Regions from separate parts of the Nocardioides sp. NPDC051685 genome, predicted to be linked through region 1. Evidence: riboswitches for the same ligand, from Rfam matches in the RefSeq annotation. Region 1 holds a riboswitch; each other region holds the start of a gene.
What was found. A riboswitch is a leader RNA that binds a small molecule or an ion and turns the genes downstream of it on or off. The one in region 1 is predicted to bind cobalamin.
Positions count from the first base shown of each region.

Region 2: it holds a riboswitch for cobalamin, as region 1 does, so the genes downstream of both, ACIA03_RS27430 (VWA domain-containing protein) here and ACIA03_RS26730 (ABC transporter substrate-binding protein) in region 1, are expected to answer to the same signal.
Region 3: it holds a riboswitch for cobalamin, as region 1 does, so the genes downstream of both, ACIA03_RS29630 (prenyltransferase/squalene oxidase repeat-containing protein) here and ACIA03_RS26730 (ABC transporter substrate-binding protein) in region 1, are expected to answer to the same signal.
Region 4: it holds a riboswitch for cobalamin, as region 1 does, so the genes downstream of both, ACIA03_RS27395 (nitrite reductase) here and ACIA03_RS26730 (ABC transporter substrate-binding protein) in region 1, are expected to answer to the same signal.

Region 1 is NZ_JBITCR010000014.1:44,285-47,171, reverse strand. It holds gene ACIA03_RS26735 (FecCD family ABC transporter permease) at 1-860, opposite strand, end outside; gene ACIA03_RS26730 (ABC transporter substrate-binding protein) at 857-1,894, opposite strand; cobalamin riboswitch at 1,948-2,135, opposite strand; gene ACIA03_RS26725 (NAD(P)H-dependent oxidoreductase) at 2,164-2,862, opposite strand.
Region 2 is NZ_JBITCR010000015.1:40,267-43,153, reverse strand. It holds gene ACIA03_RS27430 (VWA domain-containing protein) at 1-1,298, opposite strand, end outside; cobalamin riboswitch at 1,323-1,462, opposite strand; gene cbiE (precorrin-6y C5,15-methyltransferase (decarboxylating) subunit CbiE) at 1,524-2,717, shown strand; gene ACIA03_RS27420 (HAD family hydrolase) at 2,739-2,887, opposite strand, start outside.
Region 3 is NZ_JBITCR010000021.1:17,593-20,479, reverse strand. It holds gene ACIA03_RS29635 (hypothetical protein) at 1-458, opposite strand, end outside; gene ACIA03_RS29630 (prenyltransferase/squalene oxidase repeat-containing protein) at 452-1,525, opposite strand; cobalamin riboswitch at 1,591-1,740, opposite strand; gene ACIA03_RS29625 (glycoside hydrolase family 19 protein) at 1,781-2,428, shown strand; gene ACIA03_RS29620 (NYN domain-containing protein) at 2,439-2,887, opposite strand, start outside.
Region 4 is NZ_JBITCR010000015.1:33,861-36,747, forward strand. It holds gene ACIA03_RS27390 (ABC transporter substrate-binding protein) at 1-1,068, opposite strand, end outside; cobalamin riboswitch at 1,173-1,378, shown strand; partial or broken gene ACIA03_RS27395 (nitrite reductase) at 1,433-1,621, shown strand; gene ACIA03_RS27400 (precorrin-8X methylmutase) at 2,255-2,887, shown strand, end outside.

The DNA of each region.
Region 1 (2,887 bases):
CGGATGCGCGTGACGTCGACGCCCAGGGATGCCGCCGCGTCGTTGCCGAAGGCGAACGCGTCCAGCCACCCGGCGCCCGCGACGCAGCAGAGCAGCCCGCCGAGCACGATCACCCCGCAGACGAGTACGTCGGTCCAGCTCGCCGAGGAGAGCGAGCCGAGCAGCCAGAAGAGCACCCCGCGCGTCTGCTCGGCGTCCGCCGCGGTGAACACGATGAACGAGGTCAGGGCCGAGAACAGCTGGGTGGCGGCGATGCCGGCCAGCACGAGCCGGTCGGTGGTGCCGCCCGCGAGCGAGGCGAGCAGCAGCACGAGTGCGAACGATGCCAGCGCACCCACGAAGGCCCCGGTGGAGAGCCCGATCGCGCCCGACCCGATGCCGAGCACGACGATCGAGACCGCTCCGGTGGAGGCGCCCGAGGAGATGCCGAGCACGAACGGGTCGGCGAGCGGGTTGCGCAGCAGCGACTGCAGGATCACCCCGCAGATGGCCAGCCCCGCCCCGCAGATCCCCGCCAGCAACGTACGCGGCAGCCGCAGGTCCCACACGATGCTCTGCTGGAGCAGGGTGAGGTCGGACGAGCCGATGCCCACCCGGTCGGCTACGACGCCGTAGACGTCGGCGACGCCCAGGTCCGAGGGCCCGACCGTGATCGCGCCCGCCACCGAGGCCAGCACCAGCAGGGGAGCCAGACCCAACAGGACGCCGGTGACCCCGATCGCCGAGGCGTCACCTACGTCGGCCGAGGCGTCACCTACGTCGGCCGAGGCGTCACGGCCGTGCCAGGTCGGCCGACCGGGGTGACGCTTCGGCCGACCGGAGTGACGCCTCGGCTCGGGAACTTGCGCCCGGAGCGTCATAGGCCCAGGTCGGCGAGCTGGTCGGCGACGTTCTCGACCGCGTACACGGTGCGGATGGAGGGGTTGAGCTCGGCGCCGGAGAGCGTCACGAAGCGGTCGTTGCGGACAGCGTCCATCCGGGCGGTGACCGGGTTGCTCTTCAGGTAGTCGATCTTCGCGCGGGCGGTCTCGGCGGTCTGGCTCTTGCGGGTCAGGTCGCCGAGGACGATGACGTCGGGGTTGCGTTCGGCGACGGTCTCCCAGTTGATCTGCGGCCACTCGTCGGTGGTGTCGTCGAAGACGTTCTCGATGCCGAGGGCGCGGCCGATGATGCCGGGGCCGCCACAGCAGCCGGCCAGATAGGGCGACTCGGAGTTGGCGAACCAGTACATCGCGCTCACCTCGCTCTCCGGCGCCTTCCTCTCGGCTGCCTCGAGGCGCCGAGACAGGTCGGCGACGAGCTTCTCGCCGCGCTCGGGTACGCCGAAGATCCGCGCCAGCTCGGTGATCTCCTGGTAGATCGTCTCGATCTCGAGAGGGTCCAGACGGGTGCCGTCGTCGTCGCCCTCGTTGTCCTTCACGCACTCGGCGGGGGAGAGGTAGGAGCCGACGCCCAGCTTCTCCAGGTCCTCGGGTGTGGTCACCCCGCCCTCGCCCAGGGTGCTGATGAACGAGGCGGTGACGAAGTCGGGCTCCGCCTCCAGGACGCGCTCGTAGGAGGGCCAGTTGTCGGCGAGCCGGGGAATACGCTCGTTGTCCTCGGCGAGCGAGTCGAGCACCGGGTCGGTCCAGACCGCGGTGCCGACCATCCGGTCGGCGAGGCCGAGCGAGAGCAGGATCTCGGTAGAGCCCTGATTGAGCGAGACCGCGCGCTCGGGCGGTGCCTCGAGCGTGATCTCGCGCCCGCAGTTGGTCAGCGTGAGCGGGAAGCCGGCGGTGTCGCCGCCCGCCTGCTGTGCTCCGGAGGGCTGGTCGGCGGCGCAGCCGGCCAGCGTGGAGCCGAGCACCAGAACGGTGCTCGCGGTGATCGTTCGGATGGTGCGAGGCAGGTGCACGTCGGTCCTCGAGCGGGTCGCGGGCTGGTGCGCGTCGCCCGTGCTGACCCGCAGCGGTCTGCTGCAGGGCCAGCAGGTCTTCGGACTCGGGATCGACCGGCGCGAGACGCCTTCCCAGGCCCGAGGGCCCAGTGGCACAGTGTCCCGTCCGTCACCCACACCGCTGCGCGTCAGTCCCGGACTCTCACCGGGTTCCCGTGCCGGGACTACGTCCCGAGCGGCTGGCCCGACGACCGTAGCAGGCGGCCCAACCTCTCCGAGGCACGACCTCAGCCCTCGCGGTGGGCGCTCAGCCCGTCCTCCCCGGGCGCGACCGAGTCGTGAAGCCTGATGGTGTGGTCGTAGTGCTCCTCGGCCATGGGGCGGTAGTCGATCCGCGGCTCCGTCATCACGCCCTCGAGACGTACGCTCAGGTCGGCCTCGATCCGCGCCATGACCTGGGCGTCGATGGTGTCGGCGTCGGTGATCAGGTGCGGGCGCAGCGGGTCCATCCCGGTGTACCAGAAGGTGCCGTGCAGCAGCGGCCACAGGACGTCCTCGATGTGGCCGCTGATCCCGCGCGGACCGAGGGTGGCGGCCCGGTCTCCGGCGGTGACGATCGTCAGCGCACGCTTGCCGGCCAGGCCGCCCTTGCCGTACTTGAGCGGCTTGCCCGTCTCCGGATCGGGTACGTCGAAGGCGAACCCCGACTCGAAGACCCGGTCGATCCAGCCCTTGAGGATGGCCGGCACGGAATACCACCACAACGGGAACTGCACGACGAGCAGATCAGCGGCCCGCAGCCGCTCCTGGTGGCGGCGTACGTCGGCTTCGCCGCGTTCCACCAGAAGTGGATTGAAACCTTCTCGATAGAGGTCGATCTCGTCGACGGTCCAGCCGGCGGCGACGAGAGCGTTCCGGCCCGCCTCTTGCAGCCGTCCGTTGAGCGACGACGCGTGCGGATGTGCCCATACCCAGAGTGCGTGCATGGGGCTCTCAACGCGGTCTGACGCG
Region 2 (2,887 bases), on a different contig from region 1:
GTGCCCAGGCCGGAGACGGTCAGCAGGCGGGGGCGATAGGCCGGGGCGGCCGCGGTGACGGACTCGGGTGCGAGAGCGGAGGGCGAGGGCGGAACCTCGGGCTGGTCGTCCGCGGACTCGGCTGTGTTGGTCTCGGCACTGTCTCGCTGGCGCTCGCCGGGCTCGACCGACGGGGGTTCCGCGTCGGTCGAACCGTCGCTGCTGGGCGGAGTCGGATCCGACGTGTCCTCCGGCCCGTTCTCAGGCCCGCCCTCCGGCGGCTCCGGCGGAAGCTCCTCGTCGCCGAGGATGCGGTCGAGCAGGTCTTCGTCCAGCCCGGGAGCATCGAAGGGGTTGCGACGCCGGCGGTGCGGCAGCGCGAGCAGGGCGGCGCGGCGGATGTCTTCGCGGGTGACCTCGGAGCGGCCGGCCCAGGCGGCGTGGGCGACGGCGGTGCGGGCGGTGACGATGTCGGCACGCAGCCCGTCGACCTCGAACGCCGCGCAGACCTCGGCGATCTTGAGCAGCCCGGGCGCGGTGAGCCGGACCTTCCCGACCAGGGCGCGGGCGGCGGAGATCTGTGCGGTCAGGTCGCGCTCGGCCTCCGCGTAGCGGTCGGCGAAGCCGGCGGCGTCCAGGTCGAAGGCCATCCGGCGGCGTACGACCTCGGCGCGCAGCGCCGGATCCCGCGGTGCGGCGACCTCGACGGTGAGCCCGAAGCGGTCCAGCAGCTGCGGACGCAGCTCGCCTTCCTCGGGGTTCATGGTGCCGATCAGCACGAACCGGGCGGCGTGCTCGACCGAGACCCCGTCGCGCTCGACGCTGACCCGGCCCATGGCCGCCGCGTCCAGGAGCAGGTCGACCAGGTGGTCGTGGAGCAGGTTGACCTCGTCGACGTAGAGCAGACCGCGGTGGGCCCGGGCCAGCAGCCCCGGCTCGAACTCGACCGCACCGCGCGAGAGCGCGCTCTCCAGGTGGAGCGAGCCGACGACCCGGTCCTCGGTGGCCCCGACCGGGAGCTCGACCAGCCGCACCGGCCGGCTCTCCACGACGGCGGCGGACCCGAAGGGCCCGTCCGGCGACTCCGCGGACGGGTCGGCGGGGTCGATCGAGAACCGGTCCCCCGCGTAGACCGAGATCGAGGGCAGGACAGCCGCCAGGCCGCGTACGGCCGTCGACTTCGCGGTCCCCTTCTCGCCGCGGACCAGGACCCCACCGATCTCCGGGGAGATGGTGGTGAGCACGAGCGCGAGGCCCATGTCGTCGAGGTCATCGGCCTGGCAGCCGAGGACGGCGGAAAATGGGTAGTGCACCGGCATGAGAGGCTCCCGCTCCCTATCGCTTGGAATGGATGGGCGCGGGGCCGGTCTTCGGACTTGTCGAGTCCCCACGAAGGGGCTCGTACACCGCAGCGGGCCTGTGCCGGATTCTCACCGGCTTCCCAGATTCTCCCTTCCCACCGTCCTCACCAGCTCTCGTGTCGAGCCGATGGCTGGGCAGTCGGGGCACCTCGCGCCTGTGCGGTCACTGTAGCGTCTGGCCTCATGATCGTCGTGGTGGGCATCGGTGCCGGAGGTTGGGACGAGATTCCCGTACGTCACCAGCAGCTGATCCGGGAGACTCCGGTCCTCCTCGGCGGCAAGCGTCATCTCGACCTCGTCCCGGACGTCCCCGGCCAGCGGCGCGAGCCCTGGCCGTCGCCGTTGCGCGAGGGTCTCCCGGCGCTCCTCGAGTCGCTGCCGTCTGCCGCCGCCGTCGTCGCCCTCGCCTCCGGCGACCCGCTCGTCTCCGGCATCGGGACAACCCTGATCTCCCTTCTCGGCCGGGAGAACGTACGCATCGAGCCCGCCGTCTCCTCCGTCGCCCTCGCCCGGGCCCGGATGGGTTGGCCGGCCGAGTCGTGCGTGGTCGTCAGCCTGGTCGGCCGCGATGTGTCGCTGGTCGCCCGCGAGCTCGCACCCGGCCGCCGGATCCTGGCCCTCTCCGCCGACGGGTCGACCCCCGCGTCGGTGGCGAACCTGCTGGTCACGACCGGTTTCGGCGCGTCGAGGATGACCGTGCTGGGCGAGCTGGGAGCGGAGACCGAGAGCGCACGGGCGGGCACTGCCTCGACCTGGGCGGGCGAGTCGCCACGCCTCAACATCGTGGCGGTCGAGTGCGTCGGCGCACCTTCTATCGGCTGGTCTGCGGGCCTGCCCGACGACGTCTTCGAGAACGACGGCCAGCTGACCAAGCGCGACCTGCGGGCGTCTGCTCTGGCGCGCCTGACCCCCACCCCCGGGGCGCACCTGTGGGACGTCGGCGCCGGTGCCGGCTCGGTCGGGATCGAGTGGATGCGAGCACATCCGACCTGCACTACGACCGCCATCGAGGGCAACTCCGAGCGAGCGGCCAGGATCGCCCGCAACGCCGCCCGGCTCGGGGTGCCGAGTCTTCGCGTCGTCGAGGGTCGCGCACCCGATGCCCTCGCCGGCCTCCCCTCCCCCGACGCGATCTTCATCGGCGGCGGCGCGACCCGCCCCGGCGTCCTCGACACCTGCCTCGCCGCCCTCCGCCCCGGTGGCCGGCTCGTCGTCCACGGCGTCACCCTGGAGACCGAGCAGCTACTGGCGAGGCAGCACGCCGAGCTCGGCGGTGAACTGACCCGGATCTCGGTGGAGTCCGTCGATGCGATCGGCACCTTCCGCGGCTGGGCACCTCAACGCACGGTCGTGCAATGGGCCTTCGGCGCGCGCTAGTTCGACCCGACTCGTCCAGCCTCACGCGACGACGATGCGCTTCAGTTCTCCCAAGGCGTCGATCCGGTGAGTGGCCTGGGAGAAGTCCTGGGTCCGGGTGAAGTCGCTGCGCACGACCGCGCAGTCGATCCCGGCGGCAACGGCCGACCTCAGGCCCCGCGCCGAGTCCT
Region 3 (2,887 bases), on a different contig from region 1:
TCCCCAAGCTCCGTCGCCGGAGCGGTAACGACATCGTCGTCTATCCACGTGAACGCAACACCCTGCCCGGAGGTCACGCTGATTTCGGTAACATTTCTGGAGGCATAGCTCCAGGCCCCCGAATCGTCGGTGACCCACAGCGACCAGTAGGCGTCGGCAGGCGGCATCTGGGCGCAGCCGGCCGCCTCCGGCCGGCCGTCGATGCGGCACACGACGCTGGGCATCGAGGTCACATAGGTCAGCGGATGTCCGGCCTTCTCGAACAGATCGGCGCCGGTGTCGCCCTCGGCGGGCTGGACGCAGACGACCTCCGGCTCGCCGCCCAGGGCGTTGGGTTCGACCACGACGGTGACGCCGCCGCACGCCTCGGCGGCGGACCCGGAGGCCGGGGTGACGACGGGGGCGGTGGCCCCGGCGAGCATCGCCAGGGCCACCAGCGCGAACCGTGGGCTCAGCACGAGCTCTTCGTGGTCGTGTCCTTGGGCAGGAAGACGAGGGACGGGAGCGCCTGGGCAGCCGCGAGGCGGTACATCCCCTCGGACTCCTTGGTCAGGCCCTTGGTGTTGCCGTCGGTCAGGGCGGCGTCGTCGTAGGCCACCGCGCCGACGTCGTCGCCGCAGGTCACGACGTGCTCGGCGACCCAGGTCGCCGCCTTCTCCGCGGACTCGGTCTCACCCGCGCGCCCGAAGGCCCATCCGGCCAGGCCGGTGGTGTTGGAGTTGGCGATGTTGCCGGTGGCCGCCTTGAAGGACCCGTCCTCGGCCTGAGTCTCCTTCAGCCACTCCACGCCGGCCTTGACGGCCTTCTCCGCCTCCGGGGACGCCACGCCCGAGAGCGCGATCAGGGCGAACGCGGTGGCGTCCGCGTCCGGCACGGCCTTGGGGTCGGCGTCGCAGGTCTGGTCGGCGGCCGTGGGGTCAGCCGCGAAGGTGACCCGGAACCAGCCCTCCTCGCACTGCTGCCCGGCCAAGAACTCCGTCGCGGCCGCGGCCTTCGTGCTCTCGGCGTTGTTGAGGGCCCACACGGCGTACGACTGGCCGATGGTGTTGGAGTAGTCGGCCGCCTTCTTGTTCTTGGGGTCGAGCTTGTCGGCGATGCGGCCGTTCGCGGCCACGGTGCCCTCGAGCTGCTTCAGCAGGGCGGGGTCGGAGGCGTCGATGTTCTGCTGGAGGACGAGCGCCTTCGCGGTGGCGCCGGCCGAGGTGATGGTGCCGAACCCGGGCGAGGTGTAGGCCTTCTTGTTCTTCATGACCGCGGCGGTGATCGTGGCGATCTCCTCGTCGTAGCCACCGACCTCGGCCAGCGCGATCCCGATGTCGGCGCTGAGCCCGAAGTCGTCGGTGCCGTACTGCGCGTTGCGGGCCACACCCTTCGGTGCCTGGGCGACGAGCCAGTCGGCCACGGAGGTCGACACCTTCGCGTCGTAGGTGGGCTTCTCCCCCTCCTCGACGGTCTTCTCGCCACAGCCGGCGAGCGAGGTGAGGGCAAGGGCGGCGACGATGCCGCCGAGGACGGTCTTCTTCATGGTTCCTTCCGCGCTGTTCGTCGGGAAGGCCCAGGGCCGACCCGCTGCTTTCCACGACAGCGTCAGGTCAGTACGCGTCCGTCGGCAGGTGCTCCGGCTCGCTCAGGGCACCGTCGGTGTCCTGGGCCTACGGTTGCGGGTCAGCGCCGGGATTCGACCGGCTTCCCCCACCACGGCGTGTGTTGATAGAGGGGGCCATCTTATGCCGGGCCGGCCGTGCTTGCGGGATCGCCGCAGAGCAGTCACTCTGTCCCCATGCGCCACAGGATTCTCGGCCTTGTCGCAGCGTCGATCTCGGCCACCCTTCTCGCCCTCTGCCCGACCACGACAGCGGTCGCGGAGCCGGACCGGACATCGGTCACGTACGCCGATCTGGTCGCCATGTTCGGCGACAAGGTCGGTGACCGGAAGACCGTCGAGACCGGGCTCCCGACCCTCAACCGGGCCATGGCCGACGCCGGGATCACCACCGCCTACCGGCAGTCGGCCTATCTGGCCACGCTCGTCAACGAGAGCTCCCTCCACCACGACGCCAAGGGTCGCGACAAGCGGAAGTTCACCGGCCGCGGCTACATCCAGCTGACCGGGAAGGCCAATTACACCGACGCCGGCGCCTACTTCGGGATCGACCTGCGCCGCCGCCCCGAGCTGGCCAGGTCGCTGGACTACAGCGCGCCGATCTCGCGGTGGTACTGGACCGTCGCCCGCGACATCAACCCGCTCGCCGACGCCCTCGAGATGGGCAAGGTCAACGCGGCGATCGGCTACCCCCACGACAAGGAGGAGGACGCCGAGCGCTGCCGCGACTTCAAGGCCGCACTGAAGCACCTCAACGGGTCGGTGCCCAAGGGGATCAAGTGCGCCCGCCCGAAAGCAGCCCAGGACTCTGCGGCCAGGCCCTAGAAGAGGTACGTCATTTCTTCGTGCGCTTGTCGCTGACCGCGATCGCCGAGGTGCCTTCGTCCTTGAGCTCGAAGAGGTCGATCGCCTTGATCAGCTTGGTCCAGGTGGCGTACCCGTAGTTGCGCGGATCCTCGGAGGACTGGTTGCGGATGCGGGAGACGACCGTGCCGACCAGGGCCCAGCCGTCGTCGTCTGCGGCCGCGGCGATCGAGTTGCGCAGCAGCTGGATCAGCCGGGCGTTGCGCTTCAGCAGCTGTCCGTTGGTCGCCGACGACGACGGCTTGCGGGTGCGCGGGGTCCCGGGCTCGGTGTCGACCTCGGTCTCCTCCTCGGTGTCACCGAGCTTCTCCACGACGGTGAACCGGGTGCAGGCGCTCTTGAACGGCGCCGGCGTCTTCTCCCGGCCATAGCCGTAGACCGCCCGGCCCTTCTCCCGCAGGTAGTGGACCAGCGGCGTGA
Region 4 (2,887 bases), on a different contig from region 1:
GTTGGGGTCGAAGGACCAGTTCCCGCGCGGGCTGAAGATGGTGCCGACGGACCCGAGGGAGTCGGCGATCTCCTTGCGGTTGACGTCGTCGGAGAGGTCGAGGGCCTTGTCGAGCGCGGCCGCGGCGTCGTAGGCCTGCACCGAGTAGACCGTCGGGGTGGCGTCGTACGCCTTGCGGTAGTCCTTCACGAAGGCGCTGTTCATCAGCGAGTCCATCGCGTCGCTGTAGTGCAGCACGGTCCTCACGCCGGCGGCGGCGCCGCCTAGCGAGGACAGCACGTCGCCCTCGGTGAGGAACCCGGGGCCGTAGAGCCGGGTCTTCCGGGCCAGGCCGGAGTCGCGGTACTGCTGCACGAACGCCTCCGCCTCCTGCCCCGCATACGCCGCGTAGATCGCGTCCGCACCGGACTCCTCGACCTTGTCGAAGATGCCCGACCACTCCTCGGTCGCGCCGGCCGCCGTGTAGCTCTGGCCCGCGACGCTGCCGCCCGAGGCCTCCATCGCGATCATGAAGCTGTCGGAGAGCTCATGACCGGCACCGTCGTCGGAGGCGATGACGTAGGCCGTGCCCTGCCCGGTCTCGCGGGCGATCGCCTTCCCGAGCGAGCCGCCCAGGTCCGCGTTGATCGAGGACGTACGCCACACGTAGTCGGAGCCGTCGGCGAACTTGTCGGCTCCGGCTCCGGTCACGATCAGCGGCGTCTCGCTGTCGCTCGCGACCTGCTTGGCCGCGAGCGCCGTCTCCGAGCTCACCACGCCGACGACCGCCTGGACCTCGTCGTCCTCGATCAGCCTGGTCACCGCGGCGACACCGGTCTTCACCCGGTCGCCCTCGTCGGCCTCGATGACGTCGACGAGCCGGCCACCGAGCTTCCCGTGGTGCTGGTCGAGGTAGAGATCGAACCCACGGGTCATGTCGGTGCCGATCGCTTTGTCGGCGCCGGAGGCCGGCACCACCAGGCCGATCGCGACCTTCGACTCCGAGGTCGTCGCGCAGGCCGCGAGGCCGAACCCGAGGGCCGAGACGGTCGCGAGCACGAACAGCTGTCGGTGAGGCGATCCGGTCACGGGAGACTCCATCTGTTGGAGGACGTGGTGGGAGGTTCTGAGTAGCCGAACACTGGCACAGACCACTGCCGGGCGGCGAGCAATTCGGCGCCGTGTCCGCAAGTAGGTAGTCTCGCCCTGCCAGTCGTACTCCATGCCTGATGGGGTCAGGGAACCCGGTGAAAGTCCGGGACTGACGCGCAGCGGTGAGGATGACGGGCGGGGCACGCCCTCTCTCCGGAGAGAGCAGCCACTGGAGCCTGGCTCCGGGAAGGCGCTCCGCACCGATCGATTCCGAGTCCGAAGACCTGCTGGCTCTGGCGGCGCCCGCCGCCAGGTCACCACGTGCCCCGCGGAAGGGCACCTGACCAGAGCAGGTGTGGCGATGTCCCGAGTCCGATCCGACCGGTGCCCAGGAGTCGGCCGTCCGTGGCCGGCCGAGGACGGCTTGCTGGTGCGGCTGCGCCTGATCGGCGGGTCCGTCTCGTCGGCCTCGCTGCTCTCGCTGGTCTCCGTGGCCGAGACCTACGGCGACGGCCGTGTCTATCTCACCGGCCGTGCCAATCTGCAGGTGCGCGGCCTTCCTGTGGGGGAGGACGGCGCGCTGCCGGGCGAGGTGCTCTCCGCGCTGAAGGCGACCGGTCTGGTGCCGGTGCAGACCCACGAGCTCGTACGCAACGTGATGGTCTCCCCGCAGACCGGGCTCGCCGGAGGGCGGGCCGACCTGCGCGGCGTCGCCGCCTCGCTGGACCGCCTGCTGTGTGCCTCGCCGCGGCTGGCGGCGCTGCCGGGGCGGTTCCTCTTCGTGCTCGACGACGGTCGGGGCGACCTGGTCTCGCGCGAGTGCGACCTCGGGCTGGTGGCGCTGTCGGCCACCGAGGGCCAGCTCCGGGTCGGTGGGTCGTGGGGGCCGGTCGTGCCGCTCGCCGAGGCCGCTTCGCGGCTGGTCTCGCTCGCCTCACGCTTCCTGGACGTACGCGGCGAGGGGCCGTCGGCGCCCTGGCACGTCTCCGAGCTCGATGCTCCCCTGGTCGAGCCGGTCGCGGCCGATGCTCGCGTCCCGGCGCCCGCGGCCGAGCTCGGGTTCGGCGAGGTGCCCGGGGGCGAGCACGTCGCCGCCCCCGACGGGGCACTGGACCGGGCCGCCGTCGAGGCGCTGGTGGAGCGGGCGCCGGCGGTCGTGGTGACGCCGTGGCGTGGCGTACTCGTGCCGTCGCCGCAGGCCCGCCCGACCCGGCGCTACGACTACATCGACCAGGGGCCGGCGATCTACGTCGACTCCTTCGCGACCATCCGGCGCGAGGCCGACCTCTCCGGGGTGCCCGCCGACGCCGAGCGGCTCGCGGTCCGGATGATCCACGGCAGCGGACAGGTCGATCTCGCCGCCGACCTGGTCATCCACCCCGGTCTGGTGAAGGCCGCGCGCGGTGCGCTCGAGGCCGGGGCGCCGATCCTGTGCGACGCGACGATGGTCGCGACCGGGGTCACCCGCAGCCGCCTCCCGCGAGAGAACGAGGTGCTCTGCATGCTCGGCGACGACCGGGTCCCGGCGCTCGCCCGCGCCTGGGGCACGACCCGCACCGCCGCCGCCCTGTCGCTGTGGGAGCCCTACCTCGAGGGTGCCGTGGTCGCCATCGGCAACGCCCCGACGGCGCTCTTCCACCTGCTCGAGATGATCCTCGACGGCGGCCCGCGACCGGCCGCGATCGTCGGCTGCCCGGTCGGCTTCATCGGCGCCGCCGAGTCCAAGGAGGCGCTCGCCTCGTTCGCCGACGATCACGGGATCGACATCCCCTTCGTCACCGTGCGCGGCCGCCGTGGCGGCTCCGCGATGACCTCC